Regions from separate parts of the Agrobacterium vaccinii genome, predicted to be linked through region 1. Evidence: predicted binding sites of a transcription regulator. Region 1 holds the regulator's gene; the other holds the start of a gene.

The links. The regulator LexA, encoded in region 1, represses DNA repair genes until DNA is damaged. The targets are predictions, from matches to a motif close to TGTTCNNNNTGTGTTCNG.
Region 2: HRR99_RS21830 (ImuA family protein) is a predicted target of LexA. The motif match lies at 13,298-13,315, and genes of this name have one in related genera.

The regions. Positions count from the first base shown of each region.
Region 1 is NZ_CP054150.1:1,512,394-1,527,409, reverse strand. Features, by position in the region: gene HRR99_RS07680 (cupin domain-containing protein) at 1-169, opposite strand, end outside; gene gltA (citrate synthase) at 284-1,573, opposite strand; gene HRR99_RS07670 (ComEC/Rec2 family competence protein) at 1,834-4,311, shown strand; gene HRR99_RS07665 (glutathione S-transferase family protein) at 4,427-5,107, opposite strand; gene lexA (transcriptional repressor LexA) at 5,527-6,246, opposite strand; gene kdsA (3-deoxy-8-phosphooctulonate synthase) at 6,522-7,370, shown strand; gene eno (phosphopyruvate hydratase) at 7,598-8,872, shown strand; gene HRR99_RS07645 (FtsB family cell division protein) at 9,018-9,335, shown strand; gene pdhA (pyruvate dehydrogenase (acetyl-transferring) E1 component subunit alpha) at 9,487-10,533, shown strand; gene HRR99_RS07635 (pyruvate dehydrogenase complex E1 component subunit beta) at 10,552-11,979, shown strand; gene HRR99_RS07630 (hypothetical protein) at 11,991-12,278, shown strand; gene HRR99_RS07625 (pyruvate dehydrogenase complex dihydrolipoamide acetyltransferase) at 12,281-13,672, shown strand; gene HRR99_RS07620 (SGNH/GDSL hydrolase family protein) at 13,732-14,376, shown strand; gene lpdA (dihydrolipoyl dehydrogenase) at 14,496-15,016, shown strand, end outside.
Region 2 is NZ_CP054151.1:1,466,538-1,481,553, reverse strand. Features, by position in the region: gene HRR99_RS21880 (metallophosphoesterase family protein) at 1-63, shown strand, start outside; gene HRR99_RS21875 (IlvD/Edd family dehydratase) at 154-1,974, opposite strand; gene HRR99_RS21870 (hypothetical protein) at 2,037-2,270, shown strand; gene ytfQ (galactofuranose ABC transporter, galactofuranose-binding protein YtfQ) at 2,468-3,427, shown strand; gene HRR99_RS21860 (sugar ABC transporter ATP-binding protein) at 3,495-5,018, shown strand; gene HRR99_RS21855 (ABC transporter permease) at 5,018-6,061, shown strand; gene yjfF (galactofuranose ABC transporter, permease protein YjfF) at 6,058-7,038, shown strand; gene HRR99_RS21845 (FadR/GntR family transcriptional regulator) at 7,057-7,788, shown strand; gene HRR99_RS21840 (error-prone DNA polymerase) at 7,810-11,067, opposite strand; gene HRR99_RS21835 (Y-family DNA polymerase) at 11,064-12,581, opposite strand; gene HRR99_RS21830 (ImuA family protein) at 12,496-13,257, opposite strand; gene HRR99_RS21825 (O-antigen ligase family protein) at 13,388-14,659, opposite strand; gene HRR99_RS21820 (polysaccharide biosynthesis/export family protein) at 14,667-15,016, opposite strand, start outside.

The sequences.
Region 1 (15,016 bases):
TTTCGTCATAGGGGTGTTTGTGCAGGCCCGTGCCTTTGCCCACTTCGTTCACGGTGTAGAACATGACGGAGGCGTTGGTTCCGAAAGTGCGGCCCTCAAACTCGCCCTGCCAGAAGTCCTCACCATCGCTCCAGTCAGATCGATTCAATATTTGCGGTCGTTTTTCCATCATGGCTGGCCTTTGCTGATGTCTTCGTACGACTTTGACAAAGGACGCGGGTATCGGCAAACAAAAAAAGCCGGGCGTGAGCCCGGCTTCTTTTTTCGTAATGGATATCCGCGCTTAGCGCTTGGACACAGGCGTGTAGTCGCGCTTTGCTTCGCCGGTGTAGAGCTGGCGAGGGCGACCGATGCGCTGCTGTGGATCTTCGATCATTTCGTTCCACTGAGCAATCCAGCCCACGGTGCGGGCGAGAGCAAAGAGAACGGTGAACATGGTCGTGGGGAATCCAAGCGCCTTCAGCGTGATACCCGAGTAGAAGTCGACGTTTGGATAGAGCTTCTTTTCGACGAAGTAAGGGTCGGAAAGGGCGATCTTTTCCAGCTCGAGCGCGACCTGCATGATCGGATCATCCTGGTTGCCCGTGGCTTCCAGCACTTCGTACATGGTCTTCTGCATGATCTTGGCGCGCGGATCGTAGTTCTTGTAAACGCGGTGGCCAAAGCCCATCAGGCGGAACGGATCGTTCTTGTCCTTGGCGCGGGCGATGTATTCAGGAATACGATCGACCGAACCGATTTCGTTCAGCATGTTGAGCGCTGCTTCGTTTGCACCGCCGTGGGCAGGGCCCCAGAGGCAGGCGATGCCAGCCGCGATACAGGCGAACGGATTTGCACCGGAAGAACCTGCCAGACGAACCGTCGATGTGGACGCGTTCTGCTCGTGATCGGCGTGGAGAATGAAGATGCGGTCCATGGCGCGGGCTAGGACAGGATCAACTTTGTAGTCTTCGCAAGGAACAGCAAAGCACATGTTGAGGAAATTGGACGCGTAATCCAGATCGTTCTTTGGATACACGAAAGGCTGACCGATGTGGTATTTGTAAGCCATTGCCGCAATCGTCGGCATCTTGGCGATCATACGCAGCGAAGCGACCATGCGCTGGTGCGGATCGGTAATATCTGTGGAGTCGTGATAGAACGCAGAGAGCGCGCCGACCGTGCCGCACATGACAGCCATCGGGTGAGCGTCGCGACGGAAGCCGGTGAAGAAGCGGCTCATCTGCTCATGCACCATTGTGTGGCGCGTTACGCGGGTGTCGAAGTCTTTCTTCTGTGCTGTCGTCGGCAGTTCGCCGTAAAGCAGCAGGTAGCAGGTTTCGAGGAAGTCGCCCTGTTCGGCCAGTTGCTCGATAGGGTAACCGCGATGCAGAAGCACGCCTTCATCGCCATCGATATACGTGATCTTGGATTCGCAAGAGGCAGTCGACGTAAAGCCGGGGTCGTAGGTGAAGGTGCCGGTGTTCTTATAAAGCGTTCCGATATCTACGACCTTGGGTCCGATCGTGCCTTCTCGCACAGGGAGATCGACCTTATTATCGCCGAGTGTCACTGTCGCGCTAGTTTCCGTCATACCATACCTCCGAAATATGCAGGCGATGCGGGGTGACGCATCAGCCAGTTTAAGCGTCAGCGATTTAGCTATATGATCCGAGCCATAAAGCCAAGCTATCCGAAGGCCAAATTGTGCATTGCGACACGCCAATATCCCGAAATGGAGCATTTCTACGGCATAGTGTTTCATTCTAGGTCAATGCTTTCTTAACTCAGCAAGAGGTTGCAATCTTTTCTTTGGGGTTGCAAACTAAGGGCTGCGGCAAGGGGCGCCGGGGTTTGAACACACAGGACGAAAAACAGCATTTCCGCCTGGCGGAAACGAGCTCCGTTGCGCATGCGGACCTCGATGATTTGCTGTTGCCGCTTCACACCTCACGGCGCGAGCTGGCCTTGGAAACGGGGCAGGGAACTGCCCGGGGTTGGTCGGTTCGTGCTCTCAAACAATGGATCATCACCTGTGCCGAGCAGGAGGTGATGCACCGGCAGGACTTCCTGTTCGTGCCAGTCTTCATCGCGTTGGGGGCTGCGCTATGGTTCGGTCTGCCCGCGACGCCATCGCGCTGGTTTTTGATGTTCGTTACGGTTGGGATCGGCGCCTGGGCCGCAGCCATGCTGCACCGCCCGGGCACTGTTGCAGCTGTGTTGAAGGCCATGGCTCTTTTGATGACTGGCATGCTGCTGGCTGATGTCGAAGCGCGGCGCATCGGTACCATCATTCTCGACACGCCTGTGACGACAACGATTACCGGGACGGTGGAGAGGCGTGAACTGGATGCGAGGGGAAACTGGCGATATGTCGTGGTTCTGGACGCGACATCGGGCCCAAAACTGTCCCGCCCACCGCAGAAAGTCTCGCTGGTATCACGCAGCCGTCGTGAGGCAGTGGCCATTGGTGGTGTGATCACCGGAAAGGCGCGGCTATCGCCGCCCTCGGGCCCGGCGCTGCCGGGGCTAAACGACTTCGCCTTCGCTTCATATTTTAATGGAATCGGCGCGACGGGTTTCTTCTACGGTGCGCCGAAGACATTGCCGGACAAGCAAAAGTCCACAACGTGGACGGGGGCAGCGGATGCGTGGCTCTACAAGCTCAGAAGCGATATTGCGCAACGCATTCGTGACCTGATCGGCGGCGACGCTGGCGCGTTCGCCGCATCGATCATCACCGACGAAAGGCGCGCGATTTCCAATGAGACGATGGAAGCGCTGCGCGTTTCCGGGTTGGCGCATATCGTTGCCATTTCAGGGCTGAACATGGCGCTGGCCGCTGGCATCTTCTTCGTCGGAATGCGAACCGCCTTCAGCTTGTTTCCCGCTTTTTCGCAGCGCTGGCCCGTGAAGAAAATCTCCGCATTTGCGGCGCTGTTGATGACGCTCGCCTACTATCTCATCTCTGGGTTTGCCGTATCGGCAGAGCGGGCGTGGTTGATGATGTCGGTCATGCTGATCGCGGTGCTGGTGGACAAGCCCTCGATCAGTCTCAGAAACATCGCGCTTTCCGCCATCGTCATCATCGTTCTGTCACCGCATGAGGTGATGGGTCCGAGTTTCCAGATGTCGTTTGCGGCGACGCTGGCACTGGTGTCCGGCTACGCCTTCTGGAGCAGGTGGCGAGGCGACCGCGAGCAGCGGATCCTATCCCGTCCACCATGGTGGCTGTCATTGGCGGCCAAGGTTGGTACGATCATGGGCGGTGTCGTGGTGACGTCACTGATCGGTGGCATCTCGACTGCTGTCTACTCCATCGAGCATTTTCACCGGATCACGACATATGGGCTGGCGGCCAATCTGGCGGCTATGCCGGTCATGTCGTTGATTGTCATGCCGTTCGCGCTGGTTGGCATGCTGTTGATGCCGTTTGGGCTCGACGCTCCCTTTCTGAAGGTCATGGGCTACGGCATGGCGCTGGTGATCGACATCGCAAAGACCGTTTCCAGTTGGGGTGGCGATGCGACGATCGGGCGGCAGAACGGCTGGTTCCTCGCCGTATCCACGACAGGTTTTTTGCTGCTGGCGCTCTTACGCACACGTTTGGCGCTGATAGGCTTGCCGTTCATTGCCGCCGGGTTTGGATTATTGGTCGTTGAGCAATGGAGGGCAAGGCCGGATTTGCTGATCTACGAGGACGCTTCTCTGGTCGCGCTACTGACGGAGGATGCGGTGGCGACGACAAAGCAGCGGGCCTCGGGTTTCATCTATGACCAATGGGTGAGGGCGCTGCCCCTATCCGAACGACATAACCCGCCAGACATGCTGGAAACCGCAAAGTCACCTGATGGTGACGAGGCTGATGCCGACGAGCCACCCACTACACGGCGCACTGGTTTGAGCGAGAGAGATAAGGCAAAAGCAACGGAGGAGATGCGAAACGCGCTTTCCAAAACAGAGCGCTTCACGTGCCGGAAGGATAGCTGGTGCGTTGCCAAATCCCGAACCGGCGTTGCAATAGCCGTGATCTTCGACAGTACGCTGACTGGGACCGCATGCGAGATCGCCGACCTGATCGTGACGACACGACGTGTCTCATTTACCGAGTGCTATTCCGGCGCCATTCTCATCAGCCAGGACATATTGCGCCGAACCGGCTCACTGGAAATCTGGCTCGGCGACAAGGACGCCCCCATCGTCAAAGCTGAGGCTGCGATGGAGGGTGTGAATCGGTTCTGGACCATGCACCGGAGCTATGACTGGCGCAAAAGAGATTTCGACACGTCCCTTCCGCCGCATATCGCGACGATGTTGTCGACTTCGCGGTGACGACGCTTGGCTCGAAGGGTGCGGGTTGAAACGCTTCGGCTATACCCTTCAAATACTCTTTCCTCTAGAAAACTACGCCACAGCGTGCGCTCGCGATAGGAGGTTTACCCAGAGATCACGGCTTTGAGCGTAAATCCGCGAGCCATTCTCCGGTGGCCTTGGCTTCCGCCTCGTGTTCCGCATCGCGCCACGGTTCCAGCAAAGCCGCATCTTGCCATTCATGCATCGCTGGCAGGGCGAGAAGACGGTTCTTGTAAGCTTCTGACTCGGGAGACAAGGCCGTTGCGTAGGTCTGAAAGCGGAAGGCGACGGGACAGAAAAACGCGTCGACCGCCGTAAATGTTTCTCCTGCCAGGAATGGCCCACCAAAGGATGTCAGACCTTCCTGCCAAAGTGCGTCTATGCGGGAGATGTCTTTCCGCAAAGCTTCGCTGATCGCTACTGGCTGTATGCGAAGACCGACATGCATAGGATGCTCGTTGCGCAACGTCTGGAAGCCGGAATGCATTTCTGCTGCTGCAGAACGGGACCAGGCACGCGCCCTCGCATGACCAGCCCAAACGCCAATGTGCCGTTCGGCCAGATATTCTGTTATCGACAACGTGTCCCACACGGTGAACTCGTTTTCGACAAGGCAGGGCACTTTTGCCGTTGGCGAAAACACTGCGAAATCCTGTGCTGAATTGCCGAAGGGCGTGAGTTTCTCGCTGAAGGGAATATCGAGCGTTCGCATCAATACCCACGGACGCAATGACCAGGAGGAATAATTCTTGTTGGCTATGTAAAGATCGTACATCTCAAGATCCCTCGTTGCGCATACCATGTTAGCGCGGGAAAATTTTTCAATACAGACAGTCTGCGCGATGGTGGTCTTCAAATTATTTGATGTTTTGTCATTCGCTCAAGCGAGTAGCTTTCCAGCATCGCGCTGAGATCGGAAAACCTTATATTCCGCTGCTCAACCGCATTCATCACCACTAAAAACGTGCTCAAAACGTCATAGACTATCGAAGTGGCGCGCGATTCGAAAAAATGATGACCCGGCTAATGATTTCCGGTTTTTGAAACCGTCCTGAGCGAATTATCCGTTTAAAACACGCATAATATACCGGTCCGAGCTCAAGCGAACTTCGACCACTAAGCATCAAGTGTCGCAAATACCGAAAATTGAAAATACCAAGGCGGGGCAGACAATCAAATCTGCCCCAGAAGGTCTCAATGATAGCGGCGGATCAGGCCAACGAGTTTGCCCTGAATTTTCACCCTATCAGGTCCGAAGATACGAGTTTCATAGGCAGGGTTTGCTGCCTCCAGCGCAATCGACGCGCCTTTGCGACGGAAGCGTTTCAAGGTCGCTTCTTCCTCGTCCACCAGTGCGACAATGATATCGCCCGGATTTGCCGTACTCGTATCGCGGATTATAACCGTATCGCCATCGAAGATGCCTGCTTCGATCATCGAATCACCTTTGACTTCAAGCGCGTAATGCTCGCCCGCACCTAGCATATCCATGGGCACGACGACATCATGCGTGTTGTTCTGGATTGCCGAAATCGGCACGCCCGCAGCAATCCGTCCCATAACCGGTACGCTCACCGAATCAGGGTTGCGATCGTTTGCGGCAGCGGGAGGCGGCGGCTGCACGGGCTGCGGTTTGCCGAGACTGCCCTCGATGACGCTGGGTGAAAAGCCTCGCTGCGGCTTATTCTGCGGTGAATACGATTCGGGAAGCTTGATGACTTCGAGCGCGCGGGCACGATTCGGTAGCCGGCGAATGAATCCGCGTTCTTCCAATGCCGTGATCAGCCTGTGTATGCCGGATTTGGAGGCAAGATCGAGCGCATCCTTCATTTCATCGAAGGACGGCGGCACGCCGGACTCTTTCATTCGCTCATGAATGAAGAGAAGCAGTTCCTGCTGTTTGCGCGTGAGCATGGAGTAAACACCCTTGAAGCTTTGAGGCTTAGATTCGTGAAACAAATACAGAACGAACACTATATGTTCCACATGTGTTCTGCAATCCCCAATAGTCATCCCAAATCATTTAAGACATCGTTGATAGATGTCCTATGGGTGTTCTACCTCGCCTGCCACGTCATGCCGTGACTTCGCTGCTGCTTGCTGCTAAGTGCGTGGCGAGTTTTGAGAGATTGCAGGATGGTTCGGCGGCGTCGGCTGCGAAGCGTCCCTTTTGTATCAGGGGAATCATCATGAGTGTGACGAATAATCTGAAAGTGGTTGCTGGCGAGGGTGCGGGCGCGGTCTCTTTTTCCAACACCGAGCGTTTCTCGCTGATTGCCGGGCCGTGCCAGATGGAAAGCCGCGACCACGCCTTCATGATTGCGGAAACGCTGGCTGACCTTTGCGGCAAGCTGGGTATCGGTCTGGTCTACAAATCCTCGTTCGACAAGGCGAATCGCACGTCGCTCTCCGGTCAGCGCGGTATCGGCATCGATAAGGCGCTTGAGATTTTTTCGGAGCTGAAAAGCCAGTTCGGATTTCCGGTTCTCACGGATATTCACAACGAGGAACAGTGCGGCATCGTCGCGCCTGTCGTGGATATCCTTCAGATTCCGGCATTTCTCAGCCGCCAGACTGACTTGCTGGTGGCGGCTGCAAAGACCGGTCGCGTCATCAACGTCAAGAAGGGTCAGTTTTTGGCCCCTTGGGACATGAAGAATGTGCTGGCGAAGCTGAACGATAGCGGCAATCCGAACGTACTGCTCTGCGAGCGCGGGGCCTCGTTCGGCTACAATACGCTGGTTTCCGATATGCGTTCGCTTCCCATCATGGCATCGCTCGGTGCGCCCGTGGTGTTCGATGCCACGCACTCCGTGCAGCAGCCTGGCGGGCAGGGTGGTTCCAGCGGCGGTCAGCGGGAGTTTGTTGAAACGCTGTCTCGTGCTGCCGTGGCCGTGGGCGTTGCTGGTCTTTTCGTGGAGACGCATGAGGACCCTGATAATGCGCCGTCCGACGGGCCGAACATGGTGCACCTCAAGAATATGCCGAAGCTTCTGGAAAAACTGCTGGCCTTCGACAACATCTCCAAGGCTGCGTGACGGCTTTTGGCCTTAATCGATTTTTATGAGAAGGAAGGCGTCTGGAAGAGGGCGCCGTCATTGTAAATTCTTGTGCGTCGTCTACAGCGACGGAAGAAATTCAAATCGAGTCGCCATTTCCGTTGTCCCGTTTATCGCGCCGCTCATCCGAAAAGCGCTTCACAGTTTTCGGGATGCACTTTAAGACAGGCATCTGAAATTCCTGTTCCAGTCCCAAGGGAGAGATCATGACAGCCATTACCGATATCATCGCACGCGAAATCCTCGACAGCCGTGGCAACCCCACCGTTGAAGTCGATGTCTATCTGGAAGACGGTTCTTTCGGTCGTGCGGCGGTTCCATCGGGCGCATCGACAGGCGCACACGAAGCCGTTGAACTGCGTGATGGTGGCAAGCGCTACCTGGGTAAGGGCGTCGAGAAGGCTGTCGAAGCCGTCAACACCGAGATTTTCGACGCGCTGGGCGGTTTCGATGCCGAAAGCCAGATCCACGTCGACCAGACGCTGATCGAGCTCGATGGCACGCCGAACAAGTCGCGTCTCGGTGCCAACGCCATCCTCGGTGTTTCCCTGGCTGTCGCCAAGGCTGCGGCCGAAACGACCGGACTGCCGCTTTACCGTTACGTCGGTGGCCCGAACGCGCATCTGCTCCCAGTGCCGATGATGAACATCATCAATGGTGGCGCGCATGCCGACAATCCGATCGACTTCCAGGAATTCATGATCATGCCGGTTGGCGCGGAAAGCATCCGTGACGCCGTGCGCATCGGCGCGGAAATCTTCCACGTTCTGAAAAAAGAACTGTCGGCACAGGGCTTCAACACCAATGTTGGTGATGAAGGTGGTTTTGCGCCGGGCCTGAAGAGCGCGCCTGAAGCTCTCGACTTCATCATGAAGTCCGTGGAGAAGGCCGGTTACAAGCCAGGCGACGACGTTGCGCTCGCTCTCGATTGCGCCTCGACAGAATTCTTCAAGAACGGCAAGTACGAAATGGAAGGCGAGGGCCGTACGCTCGAGCCGGAAGCCATGGCGGATTACCTCGCTGAACTCGCAGCCAAGTATCCGATCATCTCGATCGAAGATGGTATGGCCGAAGACGATTGGGACGGCTGGAAGTACCTGACCGACAAGATCGGCTCCAAGGTTCAGTTGGTCGGCGATGATCTGTTCGTGACGAACTCTGCCCGCCTGCGTGACGGTATCAAGATGGGCGTTGCCAACTCCATCCTCGTCAAGGTCAACCAGATTGGTTCGCTGACGGAAACGCTCGACGCCGTCGAAACCGCACACAAGGCTGGCTACACCGCCGTCATGTCCCACCGCTCCGGCGAAACGGAAGATTCGACGATTGCCGATCTTTCTGTTGCGACCAACTGCGGACAGATCAAGACCGGTTCGCTTTCGCGCTCCGACCGTCTGGCCAAGTACAACCAGCTGATCCGCATTGAAGAAATGCTCGGCCCACAGGCAGCTTATGCCGGTCGTTCGATTCTGCGTGGCTAAGGCTTTCTATACAGATTTAAAAAAAGGCTCGCTTCGGCGGGCCTTTTTTGTGCGCTGCGGTGGGCGACGGAGTTAAGGTCAACGGATGGTTAAACAAATGCGGCTATGGTGATGGCAGTAACGCGTTTGAAGGCTGTTCAAGAGTATGTGGACCAAGCATCACAAGAAGAGACGTTTTGGCCGTCTGGTCGTTCCGGCAATCACCGTCGCATTCCTTTCCTATTTCGGATATCATTGTGTCCATGGCGACTTTGGTCTTCAGGCGACGGAGCGTCTGGAGCGCCAGCGTCTGGCGCGCACCGTCGAGCTTGCGAAGCTGACCAAGGCACGCGTCTCGTTGGAGCGCCAGGTCGAGCTGATGAGCGATGGTTCGCTGGAGCGCGACATGATCGATGAAATCTCGCGTTATCAGTTGAATATGTCACGCAGCGACGAAATCGTGATCATGAATACATATTTCTGATTAACCTGATATCGGTTAATCCAGTTTTTTAATTTATTCACAGCAACTTACCAGAATATGAGCCATGCGTTTATGGCATTGCTGGTTCGCTTTTTCTTGCATATGGTGCGTCCCAATCCAACCATTCTAATGGCAACTCAGGGAGGGATGAATGGCGCCGCGAAAAACCGCGACCGTATCCGGCCGCAAGACTACGGCAAAGACCGCCACCAAGGAATTCACCGGCAAGAATACGCCGGACTTTGGTAAAGACGAAGAGTTGCACGCCTATCGTGAAATGCTTCTGATCCGTCGATTCGAAGAAAAGGCTGGCCAGCTCTACGGCATGGGCTTCATCGGTGGTTTCTGTCACCTCTATATCGGGCAGGAAGCTGTCGTTGTCGGCATGAACATGTCGCAGAAGGAAGGCGATCAGGTCATCACCGCTTACCGTGACCACGGCCACATGCTGGCTGCTGGCATGAGCGCACGTGGCGTCATGGCCGAGTTGACCGGACGCCAGGGCGGCTTGTCCAAGGGCAAGGGCGGCTCCATGCACATGTTCTCCAAGGAAAAGCATTTCTACGGCGGACACGGCATCGTGGGTGCTCAGGTTTCTCTGGGAACCGGTCTTGCCTTCGCCAACAAGTACCGTGGCAATGACAGCGTTTCCGTTGCTTACTTCGGTGATGGCGCGGCCAACCAGGGTCAGGTCTACGAGAGCTTCAACATGGCTGCTCTCTGGAAGCTGCCGATCATCTATATCGTCGAAAACAACCACTACGCGATGGGCACGTCTACCGCCCGCGCCACGGCGCAGTCCAATTACTCGCTGCGTGGTTCCGGTTTCGGCATTCCCGGCGTGCAGGTCGATGGCATGGATGTCCGTGCGGTAAAGGCGGCTGCGGACGAAGCGCTTGAGCACTGCCGTTCCGGCAAGGGCCCGATCATTCTGGAAATGCTGACCTATCGTTATCGTGGTCACTCCATGTCTGACCCGGCAAAGTACCGTTCCAAAGACGAAGTGCAGAAAATGCGCGCGGAACATGACCCAATCGAGCAGGTCAAGGCGCGGCTCCTTCAACAGGGCTGGGCCACTGAGGATGAACTCAAGGCAATCGACAAGGATGTCCGTGACGTCGTTGCCGACAGCGCCGAGTTCGCCCAGACCGATCCGGAGCCGGATGTTTCCGAGCTCTACACCGACATTCTGCTCTGATTTGGGAAGGGAGATAACATGCCTATAGAAATTCTCATGCCCGCCCTTTCCCCAACCATGGAGGAAGGCACGCTTTCCAAGTGGCTGAAGAAAGAGGGTGACAAAGTTTCCTCCGGTGACGCGATTGCTGAAATCGAAACCGACAAGGCAACGATGGAAGTCGAAGCCGTGGATGAAGGCGTCATCGGCAAGCTGCTGATCGAAGCTGGCACCGAAGGCGTCAAGGTCAACACCGCCATTGCCGTGCTGCTTCAGGACGGCGAAAGCGCTGACGATCTGTCTGCGTCTTCCGCACCGAAGAAGGAAGAGCCGAAGGCAGACGCTGCCAATTCCGGTTCCGACGCTGCTGGCGGCAAGACCCGCGAAGCCAGCGAAGAGCCTTCTGCCGACAAGGAAGCCGCAAAGGTTCCGGCCGCGCCAAAGATCGAAGTTGCTGCTGACCCGGATATCCCTGAGGGCACCGAGTTCGTGACACAGACGGTGCGCGAAGCACTGCGCGATGCGATGGCGGAAGAAATGCGCTCCGACGAGAACGTTTTCGTCATGGGTGAAGAAGTCGCCGAATACCAGGGCGCCTACAAGATCACTCAGGGTCTTCTGCAGGAATTCGGCGCCAAGCGTGTTATCGATACGCCGATCACCGAACACGGCTTTGCCGGTATCGGCGTCGGTGCAGCGATGACGGGTCTGCGCCCCATCGTTGAATTCATGACATTCAACTTCGCCATGCAGGCCATCGACCAAATCGTCAACTCCGCTGCCAAGACGCTCTACATGTCTGGCGGTCAGATGGGTGCGCCGATGGTGTTTCGTGGTCCGTCGGGTGCTGCTGCCCGCGTGGCCGCTCAGCACTCGCAGTGCTATGCCGCATGGTACAGCCATATTCCAGGCCTCAAGGTCATTATGCCTTACACGGCTGCTGACGCCAAGGGTCTGCTCAAGGCTGCGATCCGCGATCCGAACCCGATCATCTTCCTCGAAAACGAAATTCTGTACGGTCAGAGCTTCGAAGTTCCGAAGATGGACGATTTCGTTCTGCCAATCGGCAAGGCGCGCATTCACCGCAAGGGCAAGGATGCGACCATCGTTTCCTTCGGTATCGGCATGACCTACGCGATCAAGGCGGTTGCGGAACTCGAAAAGCTCGGCATCGACGTCGAACTGATCGACCTGCGCACCATCCGTCCGATGGACCTGCCGACGGTGATCGAATCGGTCAAGAAGACGGGTCGTTTGGTGACCGTGGAAGAAGGCTTCCCGCAGTCATCGGTCGGTGACTTCATTTCCAACAGCGTTCAGCGTGCCGCATTCGACTACCTCGATGCGCCGATCCTGACGATTGCTGGCAAGGACGTTCCGATGCCGTATGCTGCGAACCTCGAAAAACTGGCTTTGCCGAATGTTGATGAAGTCATTCAGGCCGTCAAAACCGTCTGCTACAAATGAAGGAGGAGAATTTGGGTAAAATCAAACACATCCTCCCGGCCGGTGAAAACTGGTATCGTGTTGTAGGGTCTAAGGACGCGCCTCAGTTTGAGCGCATCGTCTTTTGGGCTGTGATCAATGACGGTGAGGGCGATGTCGTCGCTGGTGTCCCGCGTGAGGATATCGGCGTCATCGGCGCCGTGAGCGACTGGCTGAGTGATGTTGCGGGATATATCGAAGTCTCGCCGTCTCAGCTGAGTTCACTGGCAGAAAAACCTGAAGAATTGGAACAGTACAATCTCGTTTGGGGGGAGGGCTAGTCATGCCTATCAACATCACAATGCCTGCCCTTTCGCCAACCATGGAAGAGGGAAATCTCACCAAGTGGCTGGTCAAGGAAGGCGATAAGGTTGGTCCTGGCGACGTGATTGCCGAGATCGAGACCGACAAGGCGACCATGGAAGTGGAAGCCGTGGACGAAGGCGTCGTTGCCAAGCTCGTCGTTCCAGCTGGTTCCGAGGCTGTCAAGGTCAATGCCGTGATCGCGATCCTCGCTGCCGAAGGCGAAGACGTGGGCGAAGCTGCCAAGGGTGGCGATGCCGCCCCTGCAAAGGCTGAGGCCAAGGCCGAATCTCCGAAGCAGGAAGCTGCGAAGGCCGACGCGCCGAAGGAGACAAAGACCGAGGCCGCTCCTGCCAAGGCTGAAAAGCCTGTGGCTGATCAGGGTCCGGCGCCATCGACGCCCGCACCAGTCTCCAAGGATGGCGAACGCATTTTCGCGTCTCCGCTGGCCCGTCGTCTGGCCAAGGAAGCCGGTCTTGATCTTTCGGCTGTGTCTGGCTCCGGCCCGCATGGTCGCATCGTCAAGACGGACGTTGAAAAAGCGGCAAGCTCTGGCGGTGCCAAGGCGGCTCCGGCTGCTACACCATCCGCTGGCACCGCCGCTCCGGCTCCAGCCAAGGGTCCGTCGGACGAATACGTTCTCAAGCTGTTTGCGGAAGGCTCCTACGAGCTTCTGCCGCACGACGGCATGCGCAAGACGATTGCCTCGCGCCTGACTGAGTCGACGCAAACGGTGCCGTCCTACACGGTCTCGATGGAATGCGAACTCGATGCGATGCTGAAGCTGCGCGCCGAGATCAATGCTTCCGCACCGGTGAAGAAGACGGAAAAGGGCGAGGTTCCGGCCTTCAAGCTTTCCGTCAACGACTTCATCATCAAGGCGATGGCGCTTGCTTTGCGTGACGTTCCGATGGCGAATGCTTCGTGGACCTCGACAGCTCGCGTTCTGCACAAGCACGCCGATGTCGGTGTCGCCGTGTCCATCCCGGATGGTCTGATCACGCCAATCGTGCGCAATGCCGAGACGAAGACGCTTTCGGTCATCTCCAACGAGGTCAAGGATCTTGCCAAGCGTGCGCGTGACAAGAAGCTGAAGCCGGAAGAATACCAGGGCGGCACGACATCCGTGTCCAACCTCGGCATGTTCGGCGTGTCTTCCTTCACGTCCATCGTCAATCTGCCGCAGGCTTCCATCGTGTCGATTGGTGCCGGCGTCGAAAAGCCGGTGGTGCGTAACGGCAAGATTGAAATGGGTACGGTCATGACCGCAACCTTCGCCTTCGACCACCGCGTCATTGATGGCGCGCTCGGTGCAGAACTCGCATCTGCCTTCAAGCGCTACATCGAAAACCCGATGGGCATGTTGGTGTAAAAGAACGCTGAGCCGGAAGCCGGGTAACGGTTTTCGGCTCGCTCATCCCGGAGGCTGACATGACGAAAACCGTTCTGTGCTATGGCGACAGTCTGACCTGGGGTTTCGACGCCGAAAATCTCGGTCGTCATGCCTTTGAAGATCGCTGGCCGAGCGTTTTGCAAAAGGCGCTGGGAACGGATGTCAATGTCATTGCCGAAGGGCTGAACGGCAGAACCACGGCCTACGACGATCATCTGGCTGATTGCGATCGTAACGGTGCGCGCATATTGCCGACGTTGCTGCACAGTCACGCCCCGCTTGATCTTGTCATCATCATGCTGGGCACGAACGATCTGAAGCGCGGTATCGGTAGCGGCAACGCTGTTGGTGCGGTGAAGGGTGTCGAGCGGCTTATCAATCTCGTGCGCAGCCACGTCTGGTCGTTCGATGACGAGCAGCCGGAAATCCTGATCGTTTCGGCTCCGCATATTTGCGAAACAGGCAATGAGATGTTCGCTGCCATGTTCATCGATGCGGTTGAGGAATCGCAAATGATGGGGTCGCTCTATCGAGATCTGGCGGATGAGAAGGGCTGCGGGTTCTTCGATGCAGCCTCCGTTGCAGTGACGACGCCTGTCGATGGCGTTCATCTGGATGCAGAAAACACACGTGCGATTGGAAGAGGCCTCGAGCCCGTCGTTCGCATGATGCTTGGACTATAGCGTATCGGCCCGAAAATCCGAATCGATTTTCGGAAAGCACGATGCGGAATGAAAAAGAGAAAATCGACTGAGGCTGCGGCATGGTTTCGCCCTCGGAAAGACAAAGGCAGGAAACAGACATGGCTCAGTCTTATGACGTCATCATCATCGGTTCGGGTCCGGGCGGTTACGTCACGGCCATCCGTGCTGCGCAATTGGGCCTCAAGACGGCCATCGTCGAGCGCGAGCATCTGGGCGGCATCTGCCTGAACTGGGGCTGCATTCCCACCAAGGCTCTGCTGCGCTCTGCCGAAGTGCTGGATAATTCCAACCACGCCAAGAATTACGGCCTGAAGCTGGAAGGCACGATTACCGCCGACGTCAAGGAAGTCGTCGCCCGTTCGCGTGGCGTGTCTGCGCGCCTCAATGGTGGCGTTGCCTACCTGATGAAGAAGAACAAGATCGACGTCATCTGGGGCGAGGCAAAGCTGACCAAGGCGAATGAGATCGTCGTCGGCAAGATTTCCAAGCCCATCGTCCAGCCACAGAACCCGGTTCCGAAGGGCGTTCTGGGCGAGGGCACTTATACTGCCAAGCACATCATCGTCGCCACGGGCGCCCGTCCACGCGCATTGCCCGGCATCGAGCCGGATGGCAAGCT
Region 2 (15,016 bases), on a different replicon from region 1:
GGTCGATTGTCTGCGGTGAAGATCACGCGTGATGGCACCGTAACGGTGATGCACGCGGAATAGGACTGGCCCAAAACCGGTACGACGGAAAGACGCTGAACACAAAAAAACACCGGCTGATGTCAGCCGGTGTTTCGCATTTCTCAGACGACTTTAGTGGTTGTCGCGTGGCACGCCCTTGGTCTGGGCAATGCGCTGGTACTTGACGGCATTTTCCAGAACCGCGCCGGTTTCCATCTGGCCGACGAGGCCGCGCTGGATTTCCTGCCATGGGGTCTGGTGATCGGGGAACTTATAGCCGCCTTCAGCAGCCAGCGCTTCATAACGCTTGGCCAGTTCTTCCTGCGAAATCAGAATGTCCGCCTTGCCCTGACCAACGTCGATGCGCACCCGGTCGCCGGTCTGAAGGATGGCGAGGCCGCCACCGGCAGCCGCTTCTGGCGATGCATTCAGAATGGACGGGCTGCCCGAAGTGCCGGACTGGCGGCCATCACCGATGCAGGGAAGCGAGGTGATGCCCTGCTTGAGCAGGTAATCAGGCGCACGCATGTTGACGACTTCAGCCGCACCCGGATAACCGATCGGACCGGCACCGCGCATGAAGAGAACTGTGTTGGCGTCGATGCCGAGCGACGGATCGTCGATGCGGTGGTGGTAATCTTCCGGGCCATTGAACACCACGGCCTTGCCTTCGAAGGCTTCCGGGTCGTTCGGGTTGGACAGGTAACGTTCGCGGAACTCGGGCGAAATAACGCTGGTCTTCATAATGGCAGACGAGAACAGGTTGCCACGCAGAACGCGGAAACCGGCACGTTCCTTCAATGGCTGATCGAACGGACGAATGACCTTTTCGTCTTCGATGATGGCGCCACGGCAGTTGTCGCCAATGGTCTTGCCATTGACCGTCATCGCATCTTCCTTGATGAGGCCCTGTGTCATCAACTGGTTGACGACCGCTGGTACGCCGCCAGCATGGTAATAATCTTCGCCGAGATATTCACCGGCAGGCTGAAGATTGACCAGCAAAGGCACTTCTTCGCCATAGGTCTGCCAGTCATCGACCGTCAGTTCGACGTCGAGGTGACGGGCCAGACCGTTCAGGTGGATCGGCGCGTTGGTGGAGCCGCCGATGGCCGAGTTGACTCTGATAGCATTGATGAAGGCGTCCTTCGTCATGATATCGGAAGGCTTCAGGTCTTCGCGAACCATTTCAACGATGCGCAGACCGGTGAGGTAGGAAATTTCCTGACGGTCGCGATACGGTGCTGGAATGGCAGCAGAACCGGGAAGCTGCATGCCGAGGGCTTCGGCCAGCGAGTTCATGGTCGTTGCCGTGCCCATGGTGTTGCAATAGCCGGTCGATGGGGCCGAGGACGCAACGAGCTTCACAAAGCCCGCATAGTCGATTTCCCCCTTGGCCAGAAGTTCACGCGCCTTCCAGACGATGGTGCCGGAACCGGTGCGTTCGCCACGGAACCAGCCGTTCAGCATGGGGCCGACAGAGAGAGCGATGGCAGGAATGTTCACGGTGGCCGCCGCCATAAGACAGGCAGGCGTGGTCTTGTCGCAGCCGATGGTCAACACGACACCGTCGAGCGGATAGCCGTAGAGAACTTCCACGAGGCCGAGATAGGCTAGGTTACGGTCAAGGCCGGCTGTCGGACGCTTGCCGGTTTCCTGAATGGGGTGAACCGGGAATTCGATGGCGATACCACCGGCTTCACGGATGCCTTCGCGTAGACGGTGAGCCAGCTCGAGGTGGTGGCGGTTGCACGGCGACAGGTCAGAACCCGTCTGGGCGATACCGATGATCGGGCGATCCGACTGCAGTTCCGCCTGGCTGAGGCCGAAGTTCATGTAGCGCTCGAGATAGAGCGCCGTCATATCAGCATTGTCAGGGTTATCGAACCAAGCGCGAGAACGCAGCTTACCGCCCTTGCCTTGCGTTGCGGGTAGGTTGTTCTGGTCTTTCATGATTCTGGTCTCCAGCCGGAAGTGGCGAATGGGTACGACTATAGGATTGCGACGACCTTGTGATGAGCGAAAGAGAAAAGAGCCCGGCGACTGTGCGCGCAAGCATCATCAGGCTGGGGACATCGCCCCAGACGACCCGTTTTCTGAAAGCAGTCGATACCGATTGCCACGAAGTTTCCGCCCTGAATTTTTCTTTTACGCCCGCTCATCTGCGGCAATTGACTTCATCGGTCAACACCTCGGATCAGCTTTCGTATTCATATTACTATTTTGCCGGGCGACGCCTTGTCAAGTAAAGCGTCGGGCCGATCCGTTCGCCCGAGAAGAAAAATTTCGATACGGATTTATATTGAAATATAACGGGAATTTCTCGTTTTCTCAGATCTTCAACACCTAACAACATAAGAAATTGCTTGAGGAGCTCTTTTCAAAGATAATACTATATGCTCATATCGTCCTCGTCATAGCCAATTCATCTCTGGGAGGATATAAGATGAAATTAGCACTTGCGGCGGTCACCGTCGCCCTTTCCGCTTGTCTGGCATCAGGCGTATCAGCAAAATCTCTCACCGTTGGCTTCTCGCAGATCGGCTCTGAATCCGGTTGGCGCGCCGCTGAAACGACGGTGACCAAGCAGCAGGCCGAAAAACGCGGCGTGACGCTGAAATTTGCCGATGCGCAGCAGAAGCAGGAAAACCAGATCAAGGCCGTACGCGGCTTTATCGCACAGGGCGTCGATGCGATCTTCATCGCACCCGTCGTCGCAACCGGCTGGGATGCCGTTCTGAAAGAAGCCAAGGAAGAGAAGATTCCCGTCATTCTTCTGGACCGTCAGATCGAGGCTCCAGACAGCCTTTACCTGACTGCCGTGACCTCCGATCAGGTCCATGAAGGCAAGGTTGCTGGCGAATGGCTGGCCAAGGATGTCGGCTCCAAGGACTGCAAGGTGGTAGAGCTTCAGGGCACCACCGGTTCTTCGCCTGCCATCAACCGCAAGAAGGGTTTTGAAGAAGGCATCGCATCGCATGCCAACATCAAGATCGTTCGTTCGCAGACCGGTGACTTTACCCGCACCAAGGGCAAGGAAGTCATGGAAAGCTTCATCAAGGCTGAAGGCGGCGGCAAGGATATCTGCGCTGTTTACGCCCACAATGACGATATGGCTGTCGGCGCAATCCAGGCCATCAAGGAAGCCGGTTTGAAGCCAGGCACGGATATCAAGGTTGTCTCTATCGATGCCGTTCCTGATATCTTCAAGGCCATGGCTGCCGGTGAAGCCAATGCGACCGTTGAACTGACACCGAACATGGCTGGCCCTGCCTTCGATGCGCTCGACGCGTATCTGAAGGACAAGAAAGAGCCTGCAAAGTGGATCCAGACAGAATCCAAACTCTACACGGCGTCTGACGACCCGATGAAGGTTTACGAGGAGAAGAAGGGACTGGGCTACTAAGCCGGTTTCCGCTTCTGGAACGGCGTGAAAGCGCCGTTCCAACCTACTGTCCGTGCAGGAAACGATCATGTCCGAAACCAGCCCCCTTCTGGAAGCGCGCGCTATTGGAAAATCCTTCCTTGGCATTCCCGCTCTGGATAATGTCGATATCTCGCTCAACCGAGGTGAGGTTCATGCCCTTCTCGGCGAAAACGGTGCGGGGAAATCGACGCTCATCAAGATACTGACCGGCGTCTATAACCGGGACCGCGGCACGATACGCCTGGAGGGAAGCGAAATTTCCCCTGCGAATGTCGCGGAAGCACAGAATCTTGGCATTGGCACTGTCTACCAGGAGGTCAACCTTCTCGAAAACCTGACGGTTGCCGAAAATCTCTTCCTGGGCAGACAGCCGCGCCGTTTCGGCTTGATCGACAGACGCGAAATGCGCGTAAGATCGCAGGCACTGCTCGCCCGTTACGGTCTCACGATCAATGTCGATGCGCTACTCTCCAGCTACTCGGTCGCCATCCGCCAGATCATCGCCATCGCCCGCGCAGTCGATCTCTCTGGTAAGGTGCTGGTGCTGGATGAGCCAACGGCCAGCCTCGACAATCATGAAGTCGAAATGCTGTTTACCGTGCTGCGCCAATTGCGCGCCGAGGGTCTCGGCATCGTCATCATCACCCACTTCCTCAACCAGGTCTACGACATCGCCGACCGCGTGACCGTGCTGCGCAATGGCAAGCTTGTCGGCACCCGAACGATTTCCGAGCTGCCGCGGGGCGAACTCATTTCCATGATGCTGGGCCGCGAATTGCAAAGCGTGACCCATGACCGCCAGGCGCCGGAAGCAACTGTTGCGGAAGGCGAAGCACCCATTCGCTTCACCGGTTACGGAAAGCGCGGGAGCGTCGAGCCGTTCGATCTCGATGTGCGCCCCGGTGAAGTCGTCGGCATTGCCGGGCTCTTAGGTTCTGGCCGTAGCGAGACGGCGTTCCTTCTGTTCGGCATCGACAAGCCGGATGGTGGACAGGCCAGCATCGATGGCAAGACGGTTGCCATCACCTCACCGGAAGCCGCCATCGACAACGGCTTCGGCTTTTGCCCGGAAGAGCGCAAGACGGATGGCATTATCGGTGATTTTTCCGTGGCGGATAACATTGCGCTCGCCCTGCAAGCCAGACAGGGATGGATGCGCCCGCTTTCGCACAAGCAGAAAGCCGCTTTAGCGGACGGCTTCATCAAATCGCTCGATATCCGCCCGGCGGATCGCGAACGACCTATCAAGTTTCTCTCCGGCGGTAATCAGCAAAAGGCCATTCTGGCCCGTTGGCTCGCGACCGATCCACGCCTTCTCATTCTCGATGAGCCGACACGCGGCATCGATATCGGTGCCCATGCGGAAATTCTGAAAATGATCGAGCGTCTCTGTTCCCAAGGCATGTCGCTCATCGTCATATCGTCGGAACTTGAAGAGCTGACGGCTGTCGCTCACCGCGTCATCGTGCTCTCCGACCGCCGCCATGTGGCCGAACTCAAGGGCGAAGACGTCACCGCCGACAACATCATGCAGGCCATTGCCAGTGCGGCCAGAACGGAGGCCGCGTAATGAATGTGATCACCCACCGACTGAAACGGCTCGCCCCGCAGCTTGCCGCCCTCGTCATCATCCTGGCCGCCATTGCGGCCATTTCGCCCGGCTTTCTCAACGTCTCGCTCCAGAACGGACGCCTCTATGGCAGTGTGATCGACATTCTGGTGCGGGCCGCGCCCGTGGCGCTGCTGACCATCGGCATGACATTGGTGATTGCCACCAAGGGCATCGATCTTTCCATCGGCGCGGTTATTGCCATTTGCGGCGCGGTTGCGGCGATGCTGATCAGCGGAGGTCATTCTATTCCCGTCGTCATTGCCGTATCGCTGGCAGTCGGCATTGTCTGTGGCATCTGGAACGGCATTCTCGTCGCCATCCTCGATATCCAGCCGATCATCGCGACACTCATCCTAATGGTCGCGGGGCGCGGTATTGCACAGCTGATTACCGAAGGCGTCATTCTGACCTTCAACAATGACAGCTTTTCCGCCCTCGGTTCCGGCTCGTTTGCGGGCATTCCGATGCCGATCGTCATCTGGGTGCTGACCGCCTTGCTGATCGGTATCCTCGTGCGCAAATCGGCACTCGGCTTCCTCATCGAAGCGACCGGTGTCAACCGCCGCGCCGCAGCGCTTGCCGGTGTACGAGCCCGCTTCCTGCTGTTCTTCGTCTATGCGGTCTCCGGCCTTTGTGCCGCAGTGGCAGGCATGATCGTAACCGCCGACATACGAGGTGCGGACGCCAACAATGCAGGACTGTGGCTGGAGCTAGACGCCATTCTGGCCGTGGTCATCGGTGGGACATCGCTGATTGGCGGGCGTTTCTCCATTACCGCATCGCTCATCGGTGCCTTGATCATCCAGACGATCAACACCGGCATTCTCGTGTCCGGCTTTCCGCCGGAGTTCAACCTCATCATCAAGGCAGGCATCATCATCGTCGTGCTGACATTGCAATCCCCGGCCATTGGCACCGTCATCGGCTTCGCCAGATCGCGCAAACCTGATAGCTCTGCCCCGCACGCCAAACCCGCGAAACATGAGGGAGCCGCGCGATGATCCACACCCGCAATCTACCCTTCCTGACCACGCTTGCGGTCTTCATAGTCGCCTATGCGCTCTGCGTCATGCAATATCCCGCGATGTTTTCGACCCGCGTGGTCGGCAATCTTCTGACGGACAACGCTTTTCTCGGCATCGCCTCCGTCGGCATGACCTTCGTCATTCTCTCAGGCGGTATCGACCTTTCCATTGGTTCGGTCATCGCGTTTGCCAGCGTCTTCGTGGCTGTGCTGGTCGGCACGTACAATGTGCACCCATTGGTGGCCTTTGCCGCGGTGCTGGTCATCTCCACGCTGTTCGGTTGCCTGATGGGCGCGATGATCCGGTTTCTCACCATACCACCCTTCGTGGTGACGCTGGCGGGCATGTTTCTGGCGCGCGGCGCGGCCTATCTCATCTCCACGGATTCCGTGCCGATCTCGCACCCCGTCATCGATGCCATTCAGGGTTTCTATTTCCGCTTTCCCGGCGGCGGGCGGCTGACAGCGCTGGCCATTCTGATGCTGATCGTCTTTGCCGTTGGCATCTTCGTGGCAAGCCGCACGCGCTTCGGCGCAAACATCTATGCGCTTGGCGGAAATCAGCAATCCGCCGAACTGATGGGCGTTCCCATCGGTAAGACGATCATCGGCATCTATGCGCTCTCGGGCTTTCTCTCCGGGCTGGCGGGCATCGTCTACACGCTTTATACCTCGTCGGGCTATTCGCTGGCGACGGTTGGTGTGGAGCTGGATGCTATCGCAGCCGTGGTTATCGGCGGCACATTGCTGACGGGCGGCACCGGGCTGGTGGCCGGAACCTTCATCGGCCTGCTGATCCAGGGGCTGATTCAGACCTACATCGTTTTCGAAGGCACGCTGTCCTCCTGGTGGACGAAAATCGTGATCGGCATACTATTGTTCATATTCATCGTGTTGCAACGCACAATCATCTGGTATTCAAACAGACGATTGACCGGGGGACATCCGGCGTAAACGGAAGCGGAGAGTTTGTTGGGGCTGCTGGAAACGACGATTACCGGACGAAAGCGGCGTAGCAGCCACGCGCATGTCGTGGCTGAACTCGGCAGCGCCATCGTTTCAGGCCGAATCCCCGAGGGATCGCTTCTGCCGAACGATGCAGAACTTTCCCTGCGCTTCGGCGTCTCGCGGACCGTGCTGCGGGAGACCATGAAGACGCTGGCCGCCAAACGCCTTGTCGAACCGAAAGCCAAGGTCGGCACCCGTGTTCTGGAAAAATCCAGCTGGAATTTTTTCGATCCCGACGTTCTGGGCTGGCGCTGCGACGCAGGACTTGACCCCGAATTCATCAATCATCTGGCCGATATCCGCTTGGCTCTCGAGCCCGCAGCCGCGGCGGCAGCAGCCCGCCATGCCTCCAGCGAAGACATCGTCTCGCTCTACACCATCGCCGCCCAGTTCGATAATGTGAACCACACCCCGGAAACCATCGCCAAGGTCGATCTGGAGTTCCACTTGGCGGTCGCCCGAATTTCCGGCAATCCGTTCATGCGCTCTGCCAGCGGCCTGATCGAAGCGGCCCTCGCTATTTCCTTCCAGCTCTCCTCACCTGCATCCTCACCCGAGACGATTTCGGAGATCGCCTCCAACCATCTGCGCATCGTCCACGCCATTGCCGCCCGCGACGAAGCCGCTGCCATCAAAGCCATGCGGCAGGTCATCCTGGTGGGCAAGGACCGGATAAAGAACGCGATTTCAGAGTGAAGCTCCGGGGCACCCGATAGCTCAATGAAAATTGCGGCCTTTGACGGTAATGTGGTCGCCTCCATCTCCCTGCATATCCGATCGTTTGGGCAGTCGGCGTCGGTCTTCCGGTGGAATGCCATGGTGAAACTCATCGCCACGACCATGCGGCAGCGGAAACGGCCCTTCCCTTTCACCCACGCTTCTCAGCACATCCGAAAGATCGGTCACGCGATGGGCCACCAGATGCACGACTTCGCCTTCGCGCTGGATTTTGCCGTAGATGCCAACCATGCCAGCCGATAGAATAACGCGCCGATATTTCTCGAAGGTTTTGACCCAGACGACAGCATTGGCGATACCCGTCTCGTCCTCCAGTGTCATGAAGATGACGCCCTTGGCCGAGCCAGGCCTTTGACGCACCAGCACCAACCCCGCGACCTCCAGCCAGCGCCCGTCCTTCGCGCCCACGGCCTGCGCGCAAGTCGCAATGCGCCGCTTGGAAAGGTCATCCCGCAGAAACGCCATGGGGTGCTCGCGCAAGGTCAGCCCCACATGGCCATAATCTTGCACCACCTCACCACCCGCCGTCATGGGCCGCAAGGCAACCTCCGGCTCGCTCAGTTCCGCAATGACGCTGTTCTGGCGCGTCGCGGCAGCGGCAAACAACGGCAGTGGCTCATCCCGCAAGGCCTTGATGGCCCAGAGAGCCTGACGGCGCGAGAGCCCGAGTGAGGGCAGAAACGCATCGGCCTCCGCAAGAGCGACCAGAGCATTCGACGGAATGCCCGCCCTGCGCCACAGATCATCGATGGAAACGAAGGGGCGCTCTTCGCGGCAAGAGACAATATCGGCGGCATGATCGTTGGACAGCCCCTTCACCAGCCGCATGCCAAGCCGCACGGCATTTCGCTCAGGGCCGACCTCTTCTTCAAGCCTGCAATCCCAACGGCTGGTGTTGATGCAGACCGGGTGCACCACCACGCCGTGGTCACGGGCATCACGCACCAATTGGGCTGGTGCATAGAAACCCATGGGCTGGGAGTTGAGGAGTGCCGCGCAGAAAATATCGGGATGATGGCACTTTACCCATGAGGACGCGTAGGCGATCAACGCGAAGGAGGCCGCGTGGCTTTCCGGGAAACCGTAGCTGCCGAAGCCCTTGATTTGCGCGAAAAGCCTTTCTGCGAATTCCGGCGCAAAACCATTCGCGATCAACCCACTGATCAGTTTGCTTTCGAAATTGGCAATCGTTCCGACATTCTTAAATGTCGCCATGGCCCGCCTTAACTGGTCGGCTTCGTTTGCAGAAAAACCTGCGCAATCGATGGCGAGCCGCATGGCATGTTCTTGAAACAGCGGGACGCCAAGCGTCTTGTGAAGGACTTTCTTGAGCATTGGATGTTCGTACTCGATTGTCTTTCCCTGAGCTTTTTTCGCACGCCGCTTGAGGTAGGGATGCACCATATTTCCCTGAATGGGACCGGGTCGAACGATCGCTACCTGAATGACCAAGTCGTATAGTTCACGGGGTCTTAGTCTCGGTAGCATCGACATTTGCGCGCGACTTTCGATCTGGAACGTGCCTATCGTGTCAGCCTTGCAAATCATGTCGTAGGTCGGTTTGTCACCATTCTCTATGCTGGTAAGCCCGAATGTCTTGCCCTTTCGAACTGTCAGCATGTCGAAGGCCCGCCGCATGCAGGACAGCATGCCGAGTGCCAGGCAATCCATCTTCATGAAATCCACGACTTCGATATCATCCTTGTCCCATTCGATGATCCGTCGGTCATCCATGGCGGCGGGTAAGATGGGAACGAGTTCGTCCAGACGGTCATGGGTCAACACGAAGCCACCCGGATGCTGGCTGTGATGGCGCGGTGTGCCAATGAGTTGGCGCGCAAGATCAAAGGCCAGCTTTACGCGTCGGTCATTCAAGTTGATGTTGAGGTCTTTGGCTTCCTTTTCTCCCGCATCCTCCGTCCACCACCAGATTTGCGAGGACATAAGTTTGGTCAGATCTTCCGGCAGGCCTAACACCTTGCCGACATCCCGGATGGCGCCTTTGCCGCGATAACGGCTGATGACGGAACACAGCGCTGCCTTGTCATGCCCATAGTGATTGTAAATCCACTGGATGATCTCCTCGCGTCGCTGATGTTCGAAATCGACATCAATATCGGGTGGTTCATCACGATCTTCCGAAACGAACCGCTCGAACAGAAGGTCGCTCTCCTTGGGATCGATGGCGGTGATGCCGAGCACAAAACAAACGGCGGAATTGGCCGCCGAGCCTCGACCCTGGCACAGAATCTCCATCTCCCGCGCCTTACGGACGATGGCGTTTACAGTGAGAAAATAAGGGGCGTATTTCTTTTTGGCGATGATCGCCAATTCATGTTTGAGGCTCTTTTCTACCTTTTCAGGCAGACCATTCGGATACTTAACCGGCACTTCCTTCCAAACATATTTCTCCAACGCTTGCTGCGCACTCAATCCCGGCTCAATATTTTCTTCAGGATATTGATATTGCAGTTCTCTCAGTGAGAATTTGCAGCGCCGCATAATCTCCAGCGTTCGACGCAAAGCGCCGGGGTAAGCGGAAAACAGCCGGTGCATTTCCTGTGGTGTTTTCAGGTAGCGGTCGGCATGCCGTTCGCGCCGAAAACCGGCATCGTCAATTGTGCAGTTGTGGCGGATGCAGGTGACGACATCCTGCAACATGCGCCGTTCCGGTTCGTGAAACAGCACATCATTGGTGACGACGGTGGCAACGCCGATGCGCTCTGCCATGAACGAGAGATCATAAAGCCGGACATGATCGTTCGGTCGACGGCGCAGGCTCATCGCCACATAGGCGCGGTCCCCGAAATCCGCTTTCAGCCGACGCAGCCGAATGGATAGGATTTCGTCCACAAGGTCTGGCAAGAGGATAACCAGCAATCCCTCACCATAAGCGACCAGATCGCTCCATGTGAGGTCGCAATTTCTGTTGGTGGGGTCTCTCTTGCCATGGGTAAGCAGACGGCAAAGGCGGGCATAAGCAGCGCGGTCTGTTGGGTAGACCAGCACCGAGATATCCTCCGCCAAATCAAGCCTGCAACCGATGGCGAGCCGGACACCGGTTTTTTCCGCAGCTTGGTACGCGCGCGGGATGCCCGCCAAGCTGTTGCGATCCACGATGCCGAGTGCTTCTATGCCAAGGGCTTTCGCTTGGGCGAACAAATCCTCGCAAGAGCTGACTCCCCGCAGAAACGAGAAATGCGACGTAACCTGGAGTTCGGCGTATTGGGTGCTCATCCGAAGAACCCATGCAGGAACCAGCCTTGGGAGCCGGTATTGACGTGTTCGCCATCACCGGAGCGGAAAATCCAGAAGCGCTCGCCGACCTCATCCTCCACGGTGAAATAATCGCGGACTGCTGCCTGTTCGCGGTCGCGTTTCCACCATTCGCCGAAAACGCGTTCCGGCCCATCGGCGCGTTTCACCAGACGGCGGATGCCGCGCCATGTGAAGCTTTTGGGTGGGTGGTCCGGCAGCAACGCCATGGTCTGGATGGGTTCAGGGCGGGCAAGGAGCCGAACCGGGCGTGGCCAATGGTCGGGCCAGCCGAGGGGATCGTCGGCAGATTGGGCGGCAACGATCTGGACGGAGCGTTCGGGCACGTCGCTGGCGACAGCGGCGTAACGATAGACCTTGTGACCGCGGTTGATGATGACATCGACGGTTTCACCGATATCCGCCTTTGCATCATCCAGCAGTGTGGAACGCACTTGCCCCACCACCAGCGCTTCGGCATGAGTGGCCGTCAGGGTCATTTTTTCGATGCCGAAACCGGGATTGATCGTGTGGATCCGGTCGCTCAACAGACGGGTCAGTTGCTTGACGTCGCGAACCGGTTTGGAGGTTCCGGCGCGGATGGCCTGCACGCCGCTATCGACCCGGTGCAGCACAAGATCGACGCGGCGAGCGCCAAGGCCACGCTTCTCCAGTCCGAGACAAAGGTGGCGAACGAGCTTTTCGGTATAGCGCGCAATGGTCTCGGCAGCGGAAATAGGTTCGGCAAAAAATCTGAAGACTTCGACCAGTTCCGGCACACGGATCGGCTCGATGGGTTCCGACAGCAGGCCATGAGCCTGATCCAGCCTGCGCCCGACCTGCGGGCCAAAGCGCAGGGTGAGCGGCGCACGCGCCGTGGCCATGAGATCTGTGATCTGGCGAAAGCCCAACACTTTCAGATCAGCCAATATCCTTGCCTCTAGGCGCAGTGCTGCCAAAGGCAGAGCAGCGAGCGCGGCGGTGGAGCCGTTTTGCGGCACGATGGTCACGGGCTCTTTTCCAAAACGGGCCAGCGCGTGTGCCGCACCCCAGCTATCGGCAATCGCGGCACGCGCAGTAAAGCCGAGCCCATGCAGGCGGTTGACCATGCCGGTCAGCATCATCAACTCATTGCCGTGCAGATGGTCTGCCCCCGTCGTATCCAGTACCAGACCGTCGGGCGCATCAGGCGCGACGATGGGCGCGTAGATGCGCAGGAACCAAAAGGCGAGATCGCGCAGTGCCTTGGCATCATCGGCTACCTGTAATTCTTCCACAATGAGGCCGGGAATGATGGCCTGCGCCTTGCTGACCGGCATGCCGAGCCGCAGGCCCATTGCCGCCGCTGCCACATCCTGCGCGGCGATAACACGGCGGCTTCCCTGACGACCGATCATGACAACCGGGCGGTCAAGCGGTGGCGCCTGCTTGCCAAGCGTCCTGCGGTATCGGTCTGTCGACCATGTCGGCAGGTAGAGCGAGACGACCCTTTGCATCACAGGCTTCCACTTCAAAATTGGCACATTCGCCACCGCGACACCTTAAAAGCTCCAGAAACCAGTGCGCTCGACCCACCCCCTTCACGGGCAGGGGTGTGGAAGGCCGCACGGAAATACGCCACCGCGTGACGGCAGCAGTCGGCTGTCCATACTCGACGGCACCGGAGGAATGACGCCAGCGCCGTACCGCAAGCCCGACCACACCGGATGTTTCCGCCGCAAGCTGCAATCGCCGAGACGTGGTCATCGGCAGTTTCGAGACCTCGCCGATGACGGCACCGAAGCCGTTGCAGCGCAGCCCTTCCTCGAAACAGTCCAGCACGCCCTTTTCATCGCGACATTCCACAATGATCAGCCGGTTTTGCGAAAGACCCGCCTGAGTAAGAGCGGGCATGAACAGATCTGGCCGCGTCACGCACCACAGGATCTTGCCTTTCACACGCGCGGCGATGCCTGCCGAAAACAGGGCGGATGCCGCTCCATCCACGGCACCGTTGCCGGCACCGCTGACTTCGTGCAGGCTGCCCAGCTTCAGCCCACCACCCGGCAGATGATCATCGATGGGCTGCACCCCGAAGGGCAGATGGTCGTGGTGCCGGGCCGGACCCTGGGTGATCCGTTCCAGCCGCTCTCGCAATTCCTCCACAACAAGCTGTTCGGCGCGTTTATGCATGACACGGGACTTCTACAAAGCATGACGCTGAAAGATTACATGTTCACTTTTTGTTCCTTTTTTAGACAAGAGTCAACAACCCATGCGATTCCCCCTGTGGAGAACATAGTGCTGGTTTCATTACAGCAGATTAGTGGCTGTTGATGGGACGCATATCCACGCCCGGAAAAGCGTTGGAACCGACAGACGCGCGCTGCGGCAATGTCAGTTTTCCAGCGGCGTAATACAGCAGGAAGGAGCCGATCTGATAGGCAAAGATGATGTCGATTTCCACGAAGGAGCGGACGACGAACAGAGCGCAGAGTGCAAAGAGAATAAGACCTTGCGGATCGTGCTTGCGCACCAGCAAAGACCGCAGATGCCCCAGCAGCGTACCATAGAGGACGATGACCAGCAGCAGAAGGCCAACAAAGCCGTTCTCGACCACGGTCTCGATATAGGTGTTATGGAAGTGGAAGCCCGTTCGGGTGGTGATGAAGAAGTCGTTCCACAGGCGCTCCGCATCGAAAAAGCCCATGACCCAAAAGCCCTGATAGCCGACACCCAGAATGGGTGCTGCCTTGGCCGCTTCTATGCCTTGCTGCCACAGATAGGTACGGCCCGTCAGCGTCGAATCCTTGCCGAAAATGCCAAGGATGGCATCGAGCAGGCCGAACTGAAGAGCGGCGACGATAACCAGACCGCCCATTCCCACCAGCGCGAGGAAAATCATCTTGCGGTTGGCGGGAGACAGCATGCCCATTGGCAAGAAGCCGATGACGAGCGCAACCACTGCAGCAGCTGTGATAACCGAGGTTGCCGATTGCGATGCAAGCAGGCAGTAGGCGGAAATAAGACCTGCAAAACCCGCAATGCCCAGCCAGACAATGTCGCGCTGGCGCAGCACGAGAACCGAGCACGCTGCAAAGATAACGCCAAGCGAGGCATAGAAACCCAGCTGGTTTTTGGAGGAGAAAGCACCCACGAAGCTGAAGGTGCCGTCCAGCGCATCGAAAAGGTAAATCCCGAACAGCACCGAATAAAGCAGCACCACGATGATGCCGACCAGCGCGCCGCGCGTCAGCGTCGTTATGGAGATAACGCGCATAGCAATGAGCGCGCATACGATATGCGTCATATATTGAATGGAGGCGCGCAGGGTAACCGACATGGCATCCGACCAGAAGCTGGAGAGGATGGTCAGAATTCCAAACCCGAATATCCAGAGATAGCGGGTGTAGTTGCCCAAGACGCGGCGGTAATCCACGACCACCAGAGGCAGCCACACACCGTAGTAGGCAAGAACCGAAATCATGCCGAATTTGGACGAATAGGCAAAAACGAAGAACGACAGCGCCACCGCCGCCGTTCCATAGAGTCCGTTTCTATCCGGGTCGATCAGAGCCGATTTGGCAATCCGCATGCGGACCTCACTGCATCAGAACTTCTGATGACACCTTTATCACATCACCGGGCTCGATGGTCGCGTTTTCATCAACCTTGATCTCCTTGGGCTGACCATTGTCCTCACGCACGATGACGTAGGTAATGGACGCGGACTTGCCCGATGGATCGAACTTGATCGCCTCGGCAGATTGAGCCAAGGCCTCGGACATGAGCTGGTTGCTGGTGCCCAGTTGCAGGTTGAGCTTCTGGAGTTCAGCTTCCGTATCCTGCAATTCCTTGGAGCGCTGGGCGACCCAGTCATTGCGCAGGTTAATCTCGTCCTGCATTGCCTTGTTGATATCCTGCTTGGCGCGCAGCGAAGAGGTATCGATGT